DNA from 4 places in the Desulfovibrio ferrophilus genome. Region 3 is predicted to be linked to each of the others. Evidence: predicted binding sites of a transcription regulator. Region 3 holds the regulator's gene; each other region holds the start of a gene.
The links. Region 3 encodes sigma-54, which starts transcription at its own class of promoters, with help from an activator protein. Its sites were predicted from a motif close to CTGGCACGGNNNNTGCTT; they were not measured.

Region 1: a site for sigma-54 is predicted at 1,253-1,270, ahead of EL361_RS06220 (NifB/NifX family molybdenum-iron cluster-binding protein). Genes of this name have one in related genera too.
Region 2: a site for sigma-54 is predicted at 3,343-3,360, ahead of EL361_RS06975 (Flp family type IVb pilin). Genes of this name have one in related genera too.
Region 4: a site for sigma-54 is predicted at 3,599-3,616, ahead of EL361_RS06460 (DNA-binding transcriptional response regulator). Genes of this name have one in related genera too.

Annotation. Positions count from the first base shown of each region.
Region 1 is NZ_AP017378.1:1,336,249-1,340,718, forward strand. It holds gene hisF (imidazole glycerol phosphate synthase subunit HisF) at 1-441, shown strand, start outside; gene EL361_RS06215 (MOSC domain-containing protein) at 666-1,100, shown strand; gene EL361_RS06220 (NifB/NifX family molybdenum-iron cluster-binding protein) at 1,312-1,869, shown strand; gene moaC (cyclic pyranopterin monophosphate synthase MoaC) at 2,007-2,486, opposite strand; gene dnaJ (molecular chaperone DnaJ) at 2,489-3,598, opposite strand; gene rpoZ (DNA-directed RNA polymerase subunit omega) at 3,602-3,823, opposite strand; gene EL361_RS06240 (DUF4340 domain-containing protein) at 3,900-4,470, opposite strand, start outside.
Region 2 is NZ_AP017378.1:1,494,068-1,498,537, forward strand. It holds gene EL361_RS06960 (hypothetical protein) at 1-489, opposite strand, end outside; gene EL361_RS06965 (DJ-1/PfpI family protein) at 777-1,388, shown strand; gene EL361_RS06970 (sigma-54-dependent transcriptional regulator) at 1,538-2,920, shown strand; gene EL361_RS06975 (Flp family type IVb pilin) at 3,441-3,605, shown strand; gene EL361_RS06980 (A24 family peptidase) at 3,759-4,310, shown strand; gene cpaB (Flp pilus assembly protein CpaB) at 4,323-4,470, shown strand, end outside.
Region 3 is NZ_AP017378.1:912,362-916,831, forward strand. It holds gene rpoN (RNA polymerase factor sigma-54) at 24-1,481, shown strand; gene hpf (ribosome hibernation-promoting factor, HPF/YfiA family) at 1,582-2,118, shown strand; gene EL361_RS04270 (PTS sugar transporter subunit IIA) at 2,123-2,572, shown strand; gene rapZ (RNase adapter RapZ) at 2,569-3,471, shown strand; gene EL361_RS04280 (PTS sugar transporter subunit IIA) at 3,527-3,964, shown strand; gene EL361_RS04285 (PTS sugar transporter subunit IIB) at 3,969-4,436, shown strand; gene EL361_RS04290 (PTS sugar transporter subunit IIC) at 4,430-4,470, shown strand, end outside.
Region 4 is NZ_AP017378.1:1,382,842-1,387,311, reverse strand. It holds gene EL361_RS06475 (transferase) at 1-881, opposite strand, end outside; gene EL361_RS06470 (SLC13 family permease) at 981-2,459, opposite strand; gene EL361_RS06465 (hypothetical protein) at 2,506-3,051, opposite strand; gene EL361_RS06460 (DNA-binding transcriptional response regulator) at 3,123-3,509, opposite strand; gene EL361_RS06455 (NifB/NifX family molybdenum-iron cluster-binding protein) at 3,757-4,101, opposite strand; gene EL361_RS06450 (sigma-54 interaction domain-containing protein) at 4,105-4,470, opposite strand, start outside.

The sequences.
Region 1 (4,470 bases), 420 kb from region 3:
AGCCAGGGTGCAGCCGCTTTCGGTTCCCAGGCTGTGGTCGTGGGCATGGACGTGCTGGCCGTCGACAAATCAGAGGCCTGCCCCTCCGGCTACGAAATCGTAATCCACGGTGGTCGCAAGCGCATGGGCATGGATGCACTGGAATGGGCAAAGACGGTTGAAGCCCTCGGGGCCGGTGAAATCTGCCTCAACTCCATTGATGCCGACGGCACCAAGGATGGCTACGAACTCAATCTGACCCGAATGATCTCCGAGGCCGTCTCCATCCCGATCATTGCATCGGGTGGCGCAGGCAATCCGGACCACATGGCTGATGCCTGCCTGGAAGGGAAAGCCTCGGCGGCTCTCATCGCCTCCATCGTTCATTACGGCGAGTATTCCATCAAGGATTGTAAAGACGTAATGAAAAAGCGAGGAGTGAAGGTCCGCGAAATCTGGTAGCCCTACATTCTTCTTCCCGCCAATCGGGAGCACTTCTCTTTCAACACAACAAAGCCTTCGCCAAACGACGAGGGCTTTGTCTTTTTCCAATTCAAACGCCATGTCCCCGATCGTGTTTTTATCATGTGCTAAAGTCTGACCAAGTCTCCCGCACTTGATCCCGATTGAAATTATCGGATATAGTTTCCTCGCAACTTAATCCGAGTGACACATCTGGAGAAACCATGGGTACCATCCACGCCGTATGCACCAGCACAGTCAAGCACCAGAAAAAGGAAACCGTCGACAAGGCTCTCCTTCAGGCAGGAATTGGCATGGTGGGCGACGCCCATGCCGGGAGCGAACGCCAAGTCAGCCTGCTTGCCTTGGAAGGCATCCAGCGCATGCAGGAGAAAATGCCAGAACTGGTTCCAGGGGATTTTGCCGAAAACCTGACTACGACAGGACTTCCGCTGGAATTGCTGAAGGTTGGGACAAAGCTCAGAATCGGACCGGACATCCGCCTTGAGATCACTCAAATCGGGAAGAAGTGCCACAGCAAATGCAACATTCACAAGACTGTGGGATATTGCATCATGCCCAACGAGGGAATCTTCGCCAAAGTCGTCGTTGGAGGCATGGTCAAACCTGGTGACTCCGTCGATATCACCGGGAGTTGAGTTCCCGACAACACCAGCTTTTTCCATAAGTACAACTCCACAGCAGGTAAGGGCGCATAGTTCGCCCTTACCTGCTCTTTTTTGGGCGAAATCTTATTCCACGAGCTGAAGACAATCTAACTCATTATACTGATATTATTAAGAATCACTTTCTTGCATGGTCCTTGCTGTGTTTTGAATAGAACAAAACAACAAAAAGGAGGATACCGCCATGAAGATTGCCGTCAGCAGCACGGGAAACACGCTCGACAGCGCCATGGACAATCGCTTTGGCCGTGCGGTCATGTTTATCATCTACGACACGGAAACCGAGCAATTTACAATTATGGACAACTCAAACAACTCTGCTCTTGGCCAGGGAGCCGGCATCCAAACGGCCCAGGCTGTTGCCGCAGCAGGGGCGACTCGTGTCGTCACCGGTCGCGTCGGGCCCAATGCCTTAGCAGCTTTGACTCAGGCTAAGATTGAAATCATGAGCGCAGCTCCCGGCACAGTAGCTCAGGCACTGGAACAGACCAAGAACGCAGAGTCTGGTGCGCAAACGACACCTCAACCCAATGCAGCAATGAGCATGGGCCAAGGCCGTGGCATGGGCCAAGGTCGTGGCATGGGTCGTGGCATGGGCCAAGGTCGTGGCATGGGCCAAGGTCGTGGCATGGGCCAAGGTCGTGGCATGGGCCAAGGTCGTGGCATGGGTCGTGGCATGGGCCAAGGTCGTGGCATGGGCCAAGGTCGTGGCATGGTTACGGGACGCGGTGGCCAAAACTAGTCCGACTTCACGACAGCTCTCTCACCGCCCCTATGTACACAAGCCAGAGGAGGCTTAATCAGCAAGTCTCAATAAACCAACGAAAAGGCCCACTCCAAACGGAGCGGGCCTTGATTTTTTATTCGAACTAAAGAGGCTTAGCGAGCTTCGTAGGTCCCGCTTTTACCACCACTTTTGTGCAGCAGACGACACCCCTCAATCACGATGTCCTTTTGCACGGCCTTGCACATGTCATAGACAGTGAGTGCTGCCACCTGAACAGCTGTCAGGGCCTCCATCTCAACACCGGTAGGACCGGCAGTACGAGATTCAGCCTCGATTCGCAAGGAGCAGGTTGCCTCGTCCGGTTCAAAACGGACATCCACGTAGGACAATGCCAACGGGTGACACATGGGAATCAGCTGATGCGTGCTCTTGGCAGCCAGAATACCGGCAACCTTGGCGGTCCCCAAGGCATCACCTTTGGGTAAAGCGCCTCCAACCAGAAGAGCATAGGTCTTACTCGAAAGCTTAACCCAAACCTCGGCAATGGCTACACGTCTGGTGGACGCCTTGTCTCCAACATCCACCATGCGAGCATTGCCTGAAGCGTCAATATGCGTCAGCTTGTCGCCCATTTTCAGTCTCCCATGGCCTTATCTTTAGCCCGCTTGAAAAAGCTCTTGGCCTTGTTCTTCAGCTTCTTGTCCTCCAGCTTCCAGAACTCTTCAAGGAGTTCCTCCTGACGCTTGGACAAACTCGTGGGAGTCGCCACAAGGACCTCTACCAGCAAATCGCCAGTACTCTGCCTATTGATAAAAGGCAGACCCAATCCACGAAGTTGGAAGACCTCGCCACTCTGGGTTCCCTTGGGAACGGACAGGGGGACGGGTTCATCCAGGGTGGGAACATCAACAGTGGCTCCAAGAGCCGCCTGCACCATATTGATTTCTACGGTGTGCACCAGATCCTGGCCCTGACGACGGAAGGTCTTGTCCTCATCCACGTAGATGACCACATACAGATCGCCTGAGGGGCCACCCAATTCGCCAGGTTCACCCTCACCGCGCAGACGCAGGCGCGAGCCGTTATCCACTCCCGCTGGAATGTTGACCTGCAGCTCGCGAGTCTCCTGAACAATGCCTTCACCCCGACACTTGGCACAGGGATTCTGGATTACTGTTCCACGGCCACGGCAAATCGGGCATGGAGTGGAGACTCGGAAGAATCCCTGGGCTTGCGTCACCTGCCCCGAACCGCCACACTGTTGGCAGGATTCAGGCTGACTGCCAGGCTCGGCTCCGCTGCCGTCACATTCCGTACAGCGCGCCTTGCGGGGAATCTTGAGTTCCATCTGATCGCCCTTGGCGGCCTGACGGAAGGATATCCTCAGATTGTACCGAAGATCGGCACCCTTGGTGGCACGTGGCCCACGCGACGGACCAAACCCAAACAGGTCGCCGAAGATATCGGAGAAGGAGCTGAAGATGTCGTCGGTATTGGAGAAACCACCATAGCCATTGCCATTGACCCCTTCGTGTCCAAACTGGTCATATCGGGCCCGCTTGTTGGCGTCCCTAAGCACATCGTAGGCTTGAGCGGCTTCCTTGAATTTTTCTTCGGCCTGGGCGTCATCGGGGTTGCGATCTGGATGAAATTCGAATGCCTTCTTGCGATAGGCTTTTTTGATTTCATCCTCACCGGCTTCGCGACCAACGCCCAGAACATCATAGTAATCTTTTTGACTCATGGTTTAGCTATCGGCAGTCTGAAGACCAACTTCAGTAAGTTTATCGCCAGGGATCACCTTGTGACCGGCAATCTCGCGCAGAGCGGTTACGGCTTCCTTGTTCTTGCAAACCACCAACGGCTCGTAGCCTTCGCGGTACTGTTTCACGCGCTTGATACCCATCTGGACGATAAGAAAACGATTGTTTACCTGGGCCAAGCAATCTTCCACAGTGATTCTAGCCATGGTCATATACTCCGTGATCACAACGTTGGACCCATGCGCGTCCGCACGAGCCTATTAAGTTCAATGCATGGGGGCTTCACTCCGCAAGCGGAGGCAGCATTCCCTTAAGATCCATAAACAAACGGCTATCTACCGGGTGAAAGGCCTTTTCGCCATATCTCCCAGCCCAGCACTGGCCACCGGGCAACCCGGAGTCCGTATAAAACACAAGATCAAGCAGTGGAACACCCTTCTCGCCCTTTAAAACGAGCCGAAGCGCCTGTTCCGCACTGGCAGGAAGTGCACCCACCGGACCGTATTCGTACTGCAAATCAGTAAGACGCCAGAGACGCATGTCAATGCCCGTCAATTCCCCAGCGCCTTCACTTCGCCAATTTTCACCATCACGACGGGCAATGAAAACACGTCCTGCATGGGTCAATTCAAGCCGCCGCACCTGCCCGAGTTCAACAAGAACAAGTCGACGGTCGATCAGCGAAAAAGCGTTTCTGTTTAATTTCTCAACCCGCTCCTGGTCAAGCAGAAAAAACACATCCTGTCGTGACGAGGAAACCATCCAGGGTTTTGAATCATCTAACGGGCGCCATAGTTTCAGAAAAGAATTTCGTCCGCCTTTCTGGCGCAAGATCAAAGCCAAATCGGGTAAA
Region 2 (4,470 bases), 580 kb from region 3:
AACCGCCCAACGAATCTTATGCCCTGCTACCCCCACCCCCATTTGCACTGCCCAGGCGTCGCTCAGGGCATAACTTGCTCCACCACCGACGAACATGCCCAACGAGTCGTCCATCTCCTCTTCGTAGGCTGCAGAAACACCAGCCACATAGAACCAACCCCACTCAGAGTTGATACGACCTCTGTCATGCGCGGACAATTCAATTTCATGGAGTTGATCCCAAGGATCATCGACACCATTGCCAAAAGGCAATCCTGTCCTGTCATTCCAGTCGTAGCTGCGTACCCCATAGGACAACCGCAGAATGTCATACGTCATGGACACATCGGCCTGAAGAACCGAAAAACCACCTTCACGATCGTCATAATCCGCATCCGATACTATTCCGGTTTCGACCGAAATGGAGACCGGGCAGCCCCCGTCCTGCCCGCCAAGTGCAACAGTAGCGGCCAGCAACACGAGTAAACATCCCAATATGGAACACCTCATACATTCAATCTCCTCTAAAAATGAAAACATCTCATCCCTAAAACATCGAATGTAAGGTAAATCAATCATTTCTCCCTGATTTTACATTTATTTACTGATTAAAACAGATAGGGAATCCCGCAAACAATCCCGTCATACAAAACGCTCTTATTCTACCGAAAACAACAATTTCGGCCTGAGACAGCCACTTTAGGAGCCCTCAATTATCCATTGTAAAACACTCTGAATCCAGCGTATAAGAATTTTCGTTCATCTCATCTATTCCAATCCTTTAGGAGCGTATCTCAATGCATGCATTTCGTTTCACTATGATCAAGGCACTCGGCTTGTTGCTTGCTCTTCTCCTGCTGATCCCGGCCGCATCTGCGCAGGCCTCTGCACAGGGCAAAAAAATATTGCTCATCGTCGCCAAGGCCGACTTCGAGCAGAGCGAATACTCCAACACCCGCTCGACTCTTGAAGATGCTGGTGCAATCTGTACGGTTGCCAGCACCAAAATTGGTACCCTCAAGGGCAACAAGGGCAAACGCATTGAGTCCGAACTGGAACTGACACAGGTTCAAACCGCCGAATATGACGGCGTGGTTGTCATTGGCGGGAATGGAATCAAAAAAGAATGGAAGAATGAAGACGCACACCGCATCCTGCGCGAAGCTCAGCAACAGGGCAAAATCATTGGCGCCATCTGCGCCGGCCCGGGAGTCCTCGCCTACGCCGGAGTCCTTGACGGCAAAAACGCCACAGCCCATCCTAAGAGCGGCGCAAGCTTCCCCATGAAGGATCATGGCTGCAGTTATACCAAGAAAAGTGTTGTGGTTGACGGAAACATCGTCACCGCTGATGGCCCCAAATCGGCCAAGGCCTTTGGAAAGGCACTGGTCGAGGTGCTGAGCAACTAGATCAGTACCACTCCGGTAAATTACCAAGGCCCTTCTCGAACAGGAGGGCCTTTTTTTCAGCCTTGCTCTTCTCCATCCCGCTCCTCTAGGGGAAAAGGCCTCTCAAGCCCCACATTGTCTAATTTTTTTAGATAGCATACATTGATTTCATGCAGGCCAATATATTGCTCATAGAAGACGATGCAGCCTTCCGAGGCATGATTGAGGAAGCCCTTAAAGCACGAAACTACGAGGTGTCCGCCGCCGGGCGTGCCGAGGATGGAATCAGCATTGCCGGGAGTGGAGCCTTTGATCTGATCCTGACAGACGTCAAATTACCGGGCATGTCCGGTGTTGAGGCCATCCCCAAGCTCAAGGAAGCGGCCCCGGACGCTGACATCATTGTCATGACGGCCTACTCCGCCAAGGAAACAGCAGTGGAAGCCGTGCGCCAGGGAGCCTACGATTTCTTCTCAAAACCTTTCAGCCTGTCCGAGCTGGACGTGGTTATCCGCCGCGCGCTGGACAAACGCCGCCTGCAAAATGAAGTTGTGGCTCTACGTGAAACCTTACGTAGCGAAGGCCCTTCCATGCGAATCCTTGGGGATTCGCACCCCATGCGCGAGGTCAAGGCGCTGGTCGAACGCATCGCCCCGCTGGACACCACTGTTCTTGTCATCGGTGAATCCGGCACAGGTAAGGAATTGATTTCAGACACCATCCGAGCCTTGTCCGGGCGTTCATCGGGTCCATTTGTCAAGGTCAACTGCGCCGCCATCCCTGAGCACCTGTTTGAAAATGAACTATTCGGCCATGAAAAAGGCGCATTCACCGGAGCCTCCAATGCTCAGCCCGGAAAATTCGAGCTGGCACACGGTGGGACCATCATGCTTGATGAAATCGGCGACATGCCACTCCCCATCCAGCCCAAGCTCCTACGTGCCGTTGAGCAGAAGCAGGTTGAGCGCCTTGGCGCACGTCGTCCCGTAGATGTTGATGTACGCATCATCGCAGCAACCAACCAGAACCTGCAAGAACGTGTTCGGGACAAAGCCTTCCGCGAAGACCTCTATTACAGATTGAGTATTGCAGTGGTTGAACTGCCCCCTCTTCGGCAACGCAAAAGCGACATCCCACTCCTTGCCCAGCACTTCATCAAGAGAATCAATGCCACCATCGGCCTGCCCGTAAAATCGGCATCCCCCGACGCCCTGGCCGCCCTGAAGAAACAGGATTGGCCGGGCAACGTCCGCCAGTTGGCCAACACCCTTGAGCGTGCGGCCATACATGCGGGCTCAGACATCATCAGTGCCCAGGATATTGCGTCTGCCCTTGGTGGCCCCAAACCTACCATGGCAGACGGTGATGATATCGACCAAGGAGCTATCGATCTGCGCACCACCATGCGTGAAGTGGAACGCAACTTGATCGTGGGTGCTTTGACCAGGGCCGGAGGTCTGCAGACCGAAGCAGCCACCCTGCTGGGACTGACCCCCAAGAACCTCTGGGCAAAAATCAAGAAGCACGGCATCGATCCCAAAGCCCCGCACTGATTCAAGCACAAGCCTTCTCCACCTTTCTCAACTCGCCCTCCCCATCGAAATCTATTTTTTATAGATCAGATGCATGATCTCAAAAACTTGCTGATTACGCCCATGGCTTGGGAGCTTTCCCCTGTTCACAGATAAACTTCCACTATGATTTCTCCCACAAACTTCTCCCACCCGCCCCCAGTCTATTTTTTTTAGATAAAGCATCACTCTTAATATTACTTGAATAATTAAAGACACTTACTTAAGCCAACCCTTCGCTCTTCGACCAAATCAAATCTCATTTTTTTAGATTTCAGCCCATCTAAGGGCATCGGAGTTTGCCCCCGCCAGACAAGGCTCCAGAGTTTTGTGGTTTTTTATTACCCATAATTACAGCAGTTTAGAGATTAAATTATTCAACTATAGCCCTACTAAAACACTTCGTGGCACACGCCTTGCCTTGTGGAGTTCATCAACGGCAAAGGATCCATCCCCAAGCCATAACAAGAATCGGGAACTTTCTAACATGAGGAGAAGAACCATGAAGACCTTGATGAACCTTATCCGTAACGAAGAAGGCGTCACCGCTCTCGAATACGGCATGATTGCCGCCCTGATCGCCGCTGTTATCGCCGCTACCGTCGGCCTGCTTGGCACCGGCATCAACACCGCTTTCCAAACCGTGCTGACCGCCATTGGCGGCTAAGTACACGCATCCACACCTTGCGCGGGACACAATTTATGCGCTTTTTCCCCAGCGCAGAGCGGACGGAGCCGGATTTCCCCTCATCCCCCCCGGCTCCGTCTGCATCCCGGGCAACCCCCACCCCCGGGCGTCCCGCCTCCAAAGGAGAATCTCATGGACGCCCTGCACTACATCATCCTCACCTTCATCCTCCTGATCGCGACGGTCACTGACCTGCGTGAACGAAGGATACCTAACAAGCTGACGTATCCCGCCATGCTGCTGGCCCTATGCTGGCACTACGTGATGACCGGCGCTGACGGTCTCGTCTTTGCCTCCATCGGCCTTGCTGCGGGTTTCGGCACCATGCTCATCCCCTTCCTGATGGGATACATGGGCGCCGGAGACGTCAAGCTCATGGCCGTCGCTGGAGCCTTTCTGGGCCCCGCTGGCGCGCTCAAGGCATTTCTGTTTACCAGCCTCGTTGGCGGTGTCTACGCCGTGGCCGTTGTTGCCTGGCGCTCTCCCCTGACCACGATGCTGGCCTCTGCCATGAAGGACTCAAAGGGACTGCTGGCTGGCGCTGGCACCTGGGTTCAGAATCTTCAAGGCAGATCGCAGGGCGTTCCCCAACTCGCATACGGAGCCGCCATCGCGGCCGGAACCATCATTTCCGTAATCAGTGATTACGGGATGAATGCTTTTGTTCCGGTCTGGTGGGCATAGGAGGACAACGCCATGCGTAAGACCGCAGTTATCCAAATCGTTATCGCCCTGGTCCTGTCGCTGATCGCCGGTGTGCTCGTCTTCAAGTGGATGAACGCCCGTCTGGGCGCAAAGCAACAGGAAGACGCAAGCTCGCAAGTCACGATCATCGTTGCCGCAA
Region 3 (4,470 bases):
ACCCTCCAACAAGCGATTATATTATGGGATTGGAACTCAGGCAGCAGCTCAAACTTTCACAGCAGTTGGTCATGACGCCACAGCTGCAGCAAGCGATCAAGCTGTTGCAACTGTCACGTTTTGAATTGTTGGACATGGTCCAGCAGGAGTTGCTTGAGAATCCGCTGCTGGAGGAGAAGCCCGAGGAAGAGGCTGTGGAACGCCCTGCAGAGGAGCAGGCCGCACCGACCAAGGAAGAGACTTACAACGACGAATCCGTTGAACAGGACCTGGCCAAGACGGCTGAGTGGGAAAGCTATCTGGGCGAGTTTTCATCCACGGCCAAGCAGGCGGTGGGACGTGAGTACGAGACACCGGAAGAGGGCATGTCCTTTGAGGCCCGTCTGTCTGCCAAGCCTTCCCTTGAGAGTCACCTTGATTGGCAGCTCAGGCTTTCCGGTGCCTCTGAGCTGGATGTTCAAATTGGTGAGCAGATTATCGGTAATCTCGATGGGCTTGGGTATCTGAGAGCCACTGCCGAAGAAATTGCAGATCAGTTGGAGCATATGCCTGTGTCTGTGCAGGCGACCTCTGCCGAGGTGGAGTCCGTTATTCTGCGCATGCAGCGTTTTGACCCCTTGGGTGTTGCCGCACGCGATCCGCGTGAATGCCTACTGGTGCAGCTGGATGCCTATAATATGGATGACCCCATTCTTGTCTCGCTGGTTTCCGAGCATCTTGAGGATCTGGAGAAGCGCCGCTACAAGCCTATTGCCCGCAAATTCAAGATTTCAATGGAAGAACTCAAGGAATATCTGGATGTTATTCAGACCTTGGACCCCATGCCCGGATCGTCTTTTGCCGGGAGCGAGCCGCAGTATGTGAGCCCGGACGTGTTCGTCTACGAATACGATGGTGAATTCGTTATCGTCCTGAATGAAGAAGGACTCCCCCGATTGCAGGTCAGCCCCTATTATGTGGATTCCGTCAAGACCACAAACTCCAAAGATAAAGAATACATGCAGGACAGGATGCGTTCTGCAGTCTGGCTGATGAAGAGCCTGTATCAGCGCCAGCGGACGCTCTACAAGGTCATGGAGAGTATCGTCAGGTTTCAGGAAGAGTTTTTCCGCCACGGGGTGAAGAAACTGAAGCCGCTGATCCTGAAGGATGTTGCGGACGATATAGAGATGCATGAATCCACCATCAGTCGCATCACCACCAGCAAGTACGTCTCTACTCCTCACGGTGTGCACGAGCTTAAATTTTTCTTCAATAGTGCTTTGGGGTTGGATGATGGCTCTCAGGTGGGTAGCGAATCCGTCAAGGCCATGATCAAGGGCTATATCGGAAGCGAAAATCCCCGCAAGCCCTTGTCAGACGAGAAAATCGCCGAAATGCTCAAAGGCGAACTTCAGGTCAACATTGCCCGCCGTACGGTTGCCAAGTATCGGAGTGCGTTGGGCATTCTTTCCTCGTCCAAGCGCAAGCAGATTTTTTAGCGGGCACAATGGTGCAAAGCCCTTTATTTTGCGTTGGATTCATCCTACACTGGAAGTGACTGGGATTCCCGGTTCCACAGCTTAAGTTAGGAGGACGCCTATGCAAATCAAGTACAACTTCAAGAACTTTGAACCGTCCGACCATCTGAGGAATTACGCCTCCACCCGATTTGAAAAGCTGTTCAAGTACGACAGGACCGAGAATGCCCTGCTTCAGGTCAATCTTTCGGTCGACAAGTTCCGGCATAAGGCGGACGTCGTATTCACCGGTGATGAATTGCACATCTCGGCGGTTGAAGAATCTGAAGACATGTACTCCACCGTTGACCTGGTTCTGGATAAGCTTGATGCTCAGGTCCGCAAGACTCGCGAAAAGGCCAAGGATCGTCGTCAGGCGAGAGGCTCAGTCCGCATGGACGTTATCAGCTTTGCTGATTCTGCCGCCGGAGAGCGCGTTCCTACCATTGAGGAAAGTGACTCCTATGAACCCAAGCCCATGGCCGTGGAAGAAGCCGCCCTGCAGCTGGATTCCCTGGGCTATGAGTTCCTGGTCTTTCATAATGCAGAATCCGAACGAATCAATGTGATCTACCTCCGTAAGAACGGAGATTATGGACTGATTGACCCTGGGATGTAAGTAAATGAAGCTCGGAGATTTGCTGGATAGGGATTTAATTCTGCCCAAGCTCAAGGCCGGGACCAAGAAACAGGTCCTGGCCGAGCTTGTGGCGGCGGCAGTGGATAAACTGCCGGAACTGGATCGGGACACGGCAATTGAGGTCCTGACCGAACGCGAGACTCTGGGCACAACTGGTATTGGGGATGGTATTGCCATTCCTCACGGCAAGTTGGATAACCTGGAAAATATTGTCGTGGTTGTTGGCCGCAGCGCGGGGGGCGTCGAATACGAAGCCCTGGACCAAAAGCCTTGTCATATTTTTTTCCTGGTTTTGGCTCCAGAACAGGTGGCAGGCATGCATCTGCGTGTCCTGGCCCATATCTCACGCCTGCTCAAGGAAGATTCCTTTAGGAAATCATTTGTCGAGGCCGATACGGGCGATGACCTGTGGCGGTTGCTCAAGGGGGCCTGAGCTCGATGAAGCCGGTCAGAGCCGATGGTGGTGAGTTTCCGGTTATTATTCTCACCGGGCTCTCGGGTGCCGGGAAGTCGACAGCGCTCAAAGTCTTTGAGGACCTCGGATTTCTGACCATGGATGGGTTACCGCCTCTGGTGATGCCGGAGATGGTTCGCCTGTTTCGCACGCAGAAGGATTTTCGTCATCGCGGGCTGACCCTGGGGTTGGACGCCAGCGGCGACGATTTTGCCAAGCAGTGGCCGCTGGCCCTGGGCGAGTTGGAAGCCATCGGAGCCAGACCCCGTCTTGTTTACGTCGAATGCAGCGCCCCTGTCCTGATGCGGCGTTATGCCGCTACCCGCCGCCCTCACCCCCTGGAAGGAGAACTTGGCCTTGAGCGTGCCATGGAAGAGGAGCGTAGGAGGTTGTTCCCGGTCCGCGAACGATCCGAATTGGTCGTTGATACGACGGACTACTCGATCCACGATCTCAGACGCTTCTTGCAGGAGAAGTGGAATTTCCTGAAAGAGAGACAGTGGGGGCTCAGGATTTACGTGTTGTCCTTTGGCTTCAAGCACCAGGTTCCCACAGATGCAGACATGGTGTTTGACCTGCGTTTCCTGCCGAATCCGTATTTTGACGAGAAGCTTCGTCCCATGTCGGGCAAGGACAAGCCTATTGCGGATTTTGTTCTTGGTTCGGACGAGGGCAGCGAGTTTTTACGACACCAGATGGAATATTTGAACTATATCCTGCCATGCTATGCCCGCGAGGGGCGTTACCGCCTGACACTGGCTTTTGGCTGTACCGGCGGACGTCATCGATCAGTGGCTACTGCCGAGGCCGTCTTTGACTCCTTGCGCAAGTCGGATTATGCAGTCTTTCTTGAACATCGCCACCTCGACCTAGAATAGGGACGGCATCTTGCTGAGGTGATGGGCGTCGCTGTCCCCCGGACGAACATAATACATGAGCAAAGAAACCAAGAAGATCAAGAATGTGGGCGTGGTTGTTGCCACGCACACGGATTACGGCACACGGCTGATTGCCGCGGCCGAGATGATCCTGGGAGAACAGAACGATTGTGTCTCTGTGAGCGTGGACATTTCCCACGGCATGGACGACATCGTTGAATCGTTGCGTCAGGCTGTGGAGTCCGTGGACAAGGGCGGGGGAGTGATGATTCTGACCGACATGTTCGGCGGAACTCCTACCAACCTGAGTCTCTCACTGCTCGGTGCCTATAAGCTCGAGGTGATCACCGGGGTCAACCTGCCCATGCTGCTCAAGGTTCTGGGGATGCGTTCCATGCCTCTGGCCAAGCTGGCGGATGAAGCCAAGAGCGCTGGCATGCAGGGCATCGTTGTGGCCGGTGAGGTGTTGCGAAAGAAAGTCGCCGGAGGGTAGGGCCGTGTTCTGGGTTCGAGTGGACAATCGACTCATCCACGGGCAGATCATCGAAACCTGGCTGCCGTATACGAAATCCCGCACGATCATTGTGGCCAACGATGAGGTGTGCGGCGATCCTCTGCGCCAGGAGATCATGGGCCTGGCTATTCCCAGTCATATCGACAAGATATTTGTGTGTGTCGAGGATACGCATGAATATATGTCACGTGCTTATGCCGTGGAAGAACCCGATGTACTGGTGCTGTTTTCCTCCTGTGTCGATGCAAGGCGGGCCCATCAGAAGGGATTGGCTTTCAAATCCTTGAACCTCGGGAATATGCATTATGGCCCAGGCAAGGAGCAAGTCTGCGCGCATGTGGCCCTGGATGGTCATGATCGCTCCTGCCTGCAATATTTCGATGACAACGACGTTGATCTTGATTTCCGCTGCGTGCCTAACCAACCAATCCAGGTCAGTCGATCATGGTAGAGGTGTCCACCGCGGCCATTATCTGGATTCTGAC
Region 4 (4,470 bases), 470 kb from region 3:
CCTTGCCCCAGAGATGCTTCTTCCAGATAGGCCCGCTGGCAGACCAGTACATTTTCATCCACGCTGCAGTTGCCTTTAACCACGGCATAGGGCGACAGGGATGCACTCCCCGGCACATTGAGCTGGGTTTCCTGAGTCACTGAACTGTAGATGGGGATGAAGTCTGCTTTCCGTTCCTCCACATAGTCCAGCATCTTGCCAGTGGGGGGCTTGCCAGGCTCGTACTTGACGTACTTGTCGAGGATTTCACGGGGGAATTTATAGTCAAACTCGAAGGCTCCCTCGGCTTTGACCCAGATGCGCCCCGGCTCCACATAGGTGTGCGAAAGCTCTCCGGCCTGAACATAGCTGTGCGTGCCGAATGCGCAGTTGTGCGCACTGGTCAGGTCGACGGTGGCAAAGGGCTCCAGGAAACAGCCGTCCATGGGGGCGCCATGGATGTTGGCCCAGTGCAGAGCAACGGTATTGCGAATTGCGAATTTTTCAAGGTTTTCGGGGTCGTGAGACTTGTTATGGACCAGAGTCTTGATCAGGAAGCTGTCACGGATGGCAATGAACTCATCATTGTATAGTTTGAGCTCCATGTCTTCGAATTTGACCACATCACCTTTGCGCTTGAGTTCGTCGCCGCGGATGTCGCTCTTGTAGAGGACCGAGCGGGTCACTTCGCATTTGCCCAGAAAGTAGGTGCCGGACAGGCATGATTCCGAGAATTTGAAATGCAGAGGGTGAGTTGGGGTCAGGCCGTAAAAGGCATAGAAGGATGACAGGTTCTCTTGGGAAACGATGGTTCGAAGGTGAGGCCCCACGTCCACGAATTCGTGCAGGTTGACGTTGACGCGGGTAATGATGCTTTCGATGAGATTCTTCAGCTGGTCCATTGCTTGCTCCGGAAACGATTGGGTTGGCGGAGTAGGGCTCGGCTCCATAGTGATTACGGAGCCGAGCCGTGGTCTTCAGTATAGCCCCGCCGCTGGCAGCTAGCCGCCGACAGGCAGGGTGGTTGACATGCCCATGAGGGGCCACAGGACGTAGACGGCGAAGCCTGTGACGATCATCAGCAGAATCGATGCCGGCACACCGTACATGAAGAACTCCCCACTGGTAAACTGCTTTGAGTTGTAGGCAATGGCATTGGGAGCCGCGCCGACCAGCAGCAGGAAAGGCATACCAGCCACAATCAGGGAGGAGAACAAAATGACTTCGCCGGTCACGCCCAGATAAGGCGCGATGACCAGGGCCACCGGGAGCGAGATCGCGATGGCGGCCACGTTCATGATGAAGTTGGTCATCATCATGACGAAGAAGGCGATGCTCATCACAAACACGAACCAGTGCGCTTCCTGGAACATGGTCAGCCAGTTAACGGCCATCCACTTGGCAGCGCCGGTTTCCCAGAGGCAGAAACCGATGGACATGGCACCGGCAAAGAGCAGAATAATATTCCAGGGAACTTCCTCCAGATCCTTGAGGTCAAGAATCTTGAAGACATAGAACAGGACCGTGGTCATCAGGATGATGGCGGTTTTGTCGATGGCCTGCAGCGCAGGGATAAAGGAGCGGAGGCTCATGATCACGATGGCAATACCCACGATGAGTGCAGCCATGATTTCATTCCGTTTCAGGGAGCCCAAAGAGGCGTTCAGTTCACGAGCCTTCTCGCGCAAACCGGGTATGGTCTTCTTTTCGGGCTTGCACACGACCATGAAGAAGCCCCACAGCAGGAAGGTCATCAGCCAGCCGATGGGTGCCATGTAGTAGCTGAGCTCGAAGAACGTGATGTCCTTGTCCATGATGTCTTTATAGAAGCCCAGGGCCACTGCGCCACGGGCCGCACCCAGCAAGGTGACGATGGAGCCCGCGCCTGCGACATAGGCCATGCCCATGAACAGACCCTTGCCGAACTTGGTGGGGGTCTTTGGGTCGTCGGTGTACAGGCTGTAGATGGCGATCAGCAGCGGGTACAAGGTCGCGGCCACTGCGGTGTGGGCCATGATGTGGGTCAGTGCGGCACAAACCACGAAGCTGCCCAGATAGATCATGGATGTTCGTTCGCCCACGATGTCCAGCATCTTGTAGGCAAGTCTCTTGGTCAGACCGGTCTTGGTAAACACGGTGCCGATGACCAGAGAGGCGAAGATGAACATTACGGATGGGTCCATGAAATCCTTGAACGCGGCCTTGGCCGGGCGGATCAGGAACATGGCCTGCAGGATGCCGATCATCAGTGAGGTCACACCAATGGGGACGACTTCGAATACCCACCATGTGCCTGCGAGCAGGAATACGGCGAGTGCGCCTTTGCCTTCTCGTGAGAGGAGGAAATGCTGGCCCTGGGGGTCCACAGCATCGGGCCAGGCGGGTGAATAATAGACAATCGTGAAGAGGCCCACGCCTAGCAGCATGAAGATAAGCCGTTTCCAGTCGAAGGATTCGGCGGTCTTGGTTGCGGCAGTCATGATAAAATTTACCTTCCGTCTTTGTCGGTTTGAAACAGTGGCTTGGCTATATGCTGCAGGCCAGGGTCAGTTCTTTGATCTTGCCGAATACATCGCCGTAACGCAGGACGCCAACGACCTTGCCGCCTTCGCGGACAAGAAGTGGCTGATGGATGCCGGCGACATAGCGATTCAAAGCCGAGCCAATAGATCTGTCGGCTTCGACATATTCATCTTCTTTAGGCTCATGCATGATATCTTTGATTTTCAGCATTGCGGCCTTTTGACAATAATTATCCAGAGGCTCGCCCCAGATGTCGTTTTCCTTGAATTGGTTGGCCATGTACTCTGGGGTCAGAATGGAACCTGGCGAAAGTGAATCGAGCAGGCTTTTGTATCCAGGTTCCAGAGCAAGGAAGACATCCATCATGGTGACTTTACCCATAATAGTGCCGTTGTCGTCAAATACCAGGGCGTCACGATGTGAGTGTCCCTTGTCTTTGGTGACCTTGTCATCATCAAGAATTTTGAAATAATCATAGAGGGAGTTCTCCAGTCCCACGGAAACGTATTCCGTAATGGGGATCATGAGCTCCTTGATCAAAACAGTCATTGAACATCCTCCTCCAGTCGTTTCGGGCGGCAGCGAATCGGTTCAGATTCTGGCTGGCCGTCTCCGGGCAATTACTCTTGCTTGTCCTCGGGCCTGGCCCGTTTTCCTGCGGCACGGATTTTTTCCAGAAGTTCGGTCAATTCAAAGGGAATCAGGATGTCGTCCCAAACGCCTCGCTTGCGGGCCTCCATGACGAAATCAATGCTTCCTCCGTTTTCAAGCAGAATGATTCCAGCTTTAGGTGCGGCATCATGCATGCGTTGGATTCGGCGTAAATCGTCTTCGTGTGACTCTCCGGTGGCATATAAAACAACGTCAGCCCCATGATCCGTCAGCACCCGCACGGCCTCCTCCGGATCTGCTTCCTCTGTGACGAGTAAGCCCTGCGCAGCAAGCAGAACCGAAAGCTGTTGTCGGAAGCTGTCCTCCGGCGCGATGAACAGGACGGTATACGCCATGATCGATCTGTCTCCTGGGCACGAGATGAATCGTGCACGGTTCTTTGCCAAAGCATATTGGCAAAATTTTCACAAGCATTTCGTTCTATGAGCAGAAAGCGTGCCATGAAAAAAGATGAATGATTCCAGGGGTGGTAAGATCAAGAAGGTGATGTGGAGACGTAATGAAACATTTTGAATCGAAAGGTGTGTTTCGATTTGTTTCAAAATGTTTTGAATGGGGTTGCGCGGATCCAGTTTGTCTGAATTATAGAGCCTTTGCTTCAAAGTCGAGGATGTCTCCCTGTGTGAGTGTCTCGGCATCCAGGGCTTCGACTACGGCATCCAGGTGGCCCACTACGGAGTCGTACACGGTGACGCCTTTCCATTCCAGATAGTCGTAGAATTTGTATTCAATGGCACCGGTGACTACAATTTCGGCTTTTTCAGTGAGTATCAGTTTGCACAACTCATCCGCTGAGGCAGAGGAGAGAACGAGCGTTTTGCCTTTGGGTGATGAATCCGGTCCGACCTGTCCGATCCAGACCTCTGCGGTCAGATCGAAGCGGGAGGCAACGTGGTCAAGGTCCAGGGTGACGAGTGCTTTTTTCATTGATTATCCTTTGTCATCCAGTCCGTGTTTCTTCATTTTGCGCCACAGGGTGCTACGTGCCCAGTTCAAGGTGTCGGCGGCTTGTCCTCGCCGTCCCTTGGCCTGTACCAAGGCGTCCATGATGAGCTCGCGTTCGGCATCTTCCCAATTTGCGGCGTGGGGGCGTGTGTCTGTGGGGCGTGCTTCGGTGTGTGGCTGTGGGATTTTGGCTGGTTGGGGGGCTGAGGCGTAACGCTCCGGGTTGGTCAGGTAGGCCGGAAGGTGATCCACGGTAATGGTTTCGTCTTCGCAGACGTTGACCGCATATTCTACGATATTGCGGAGTTCTCGGACGTTTCCCGGGTAGTGATAGTCAAGGAGCATGTCTTT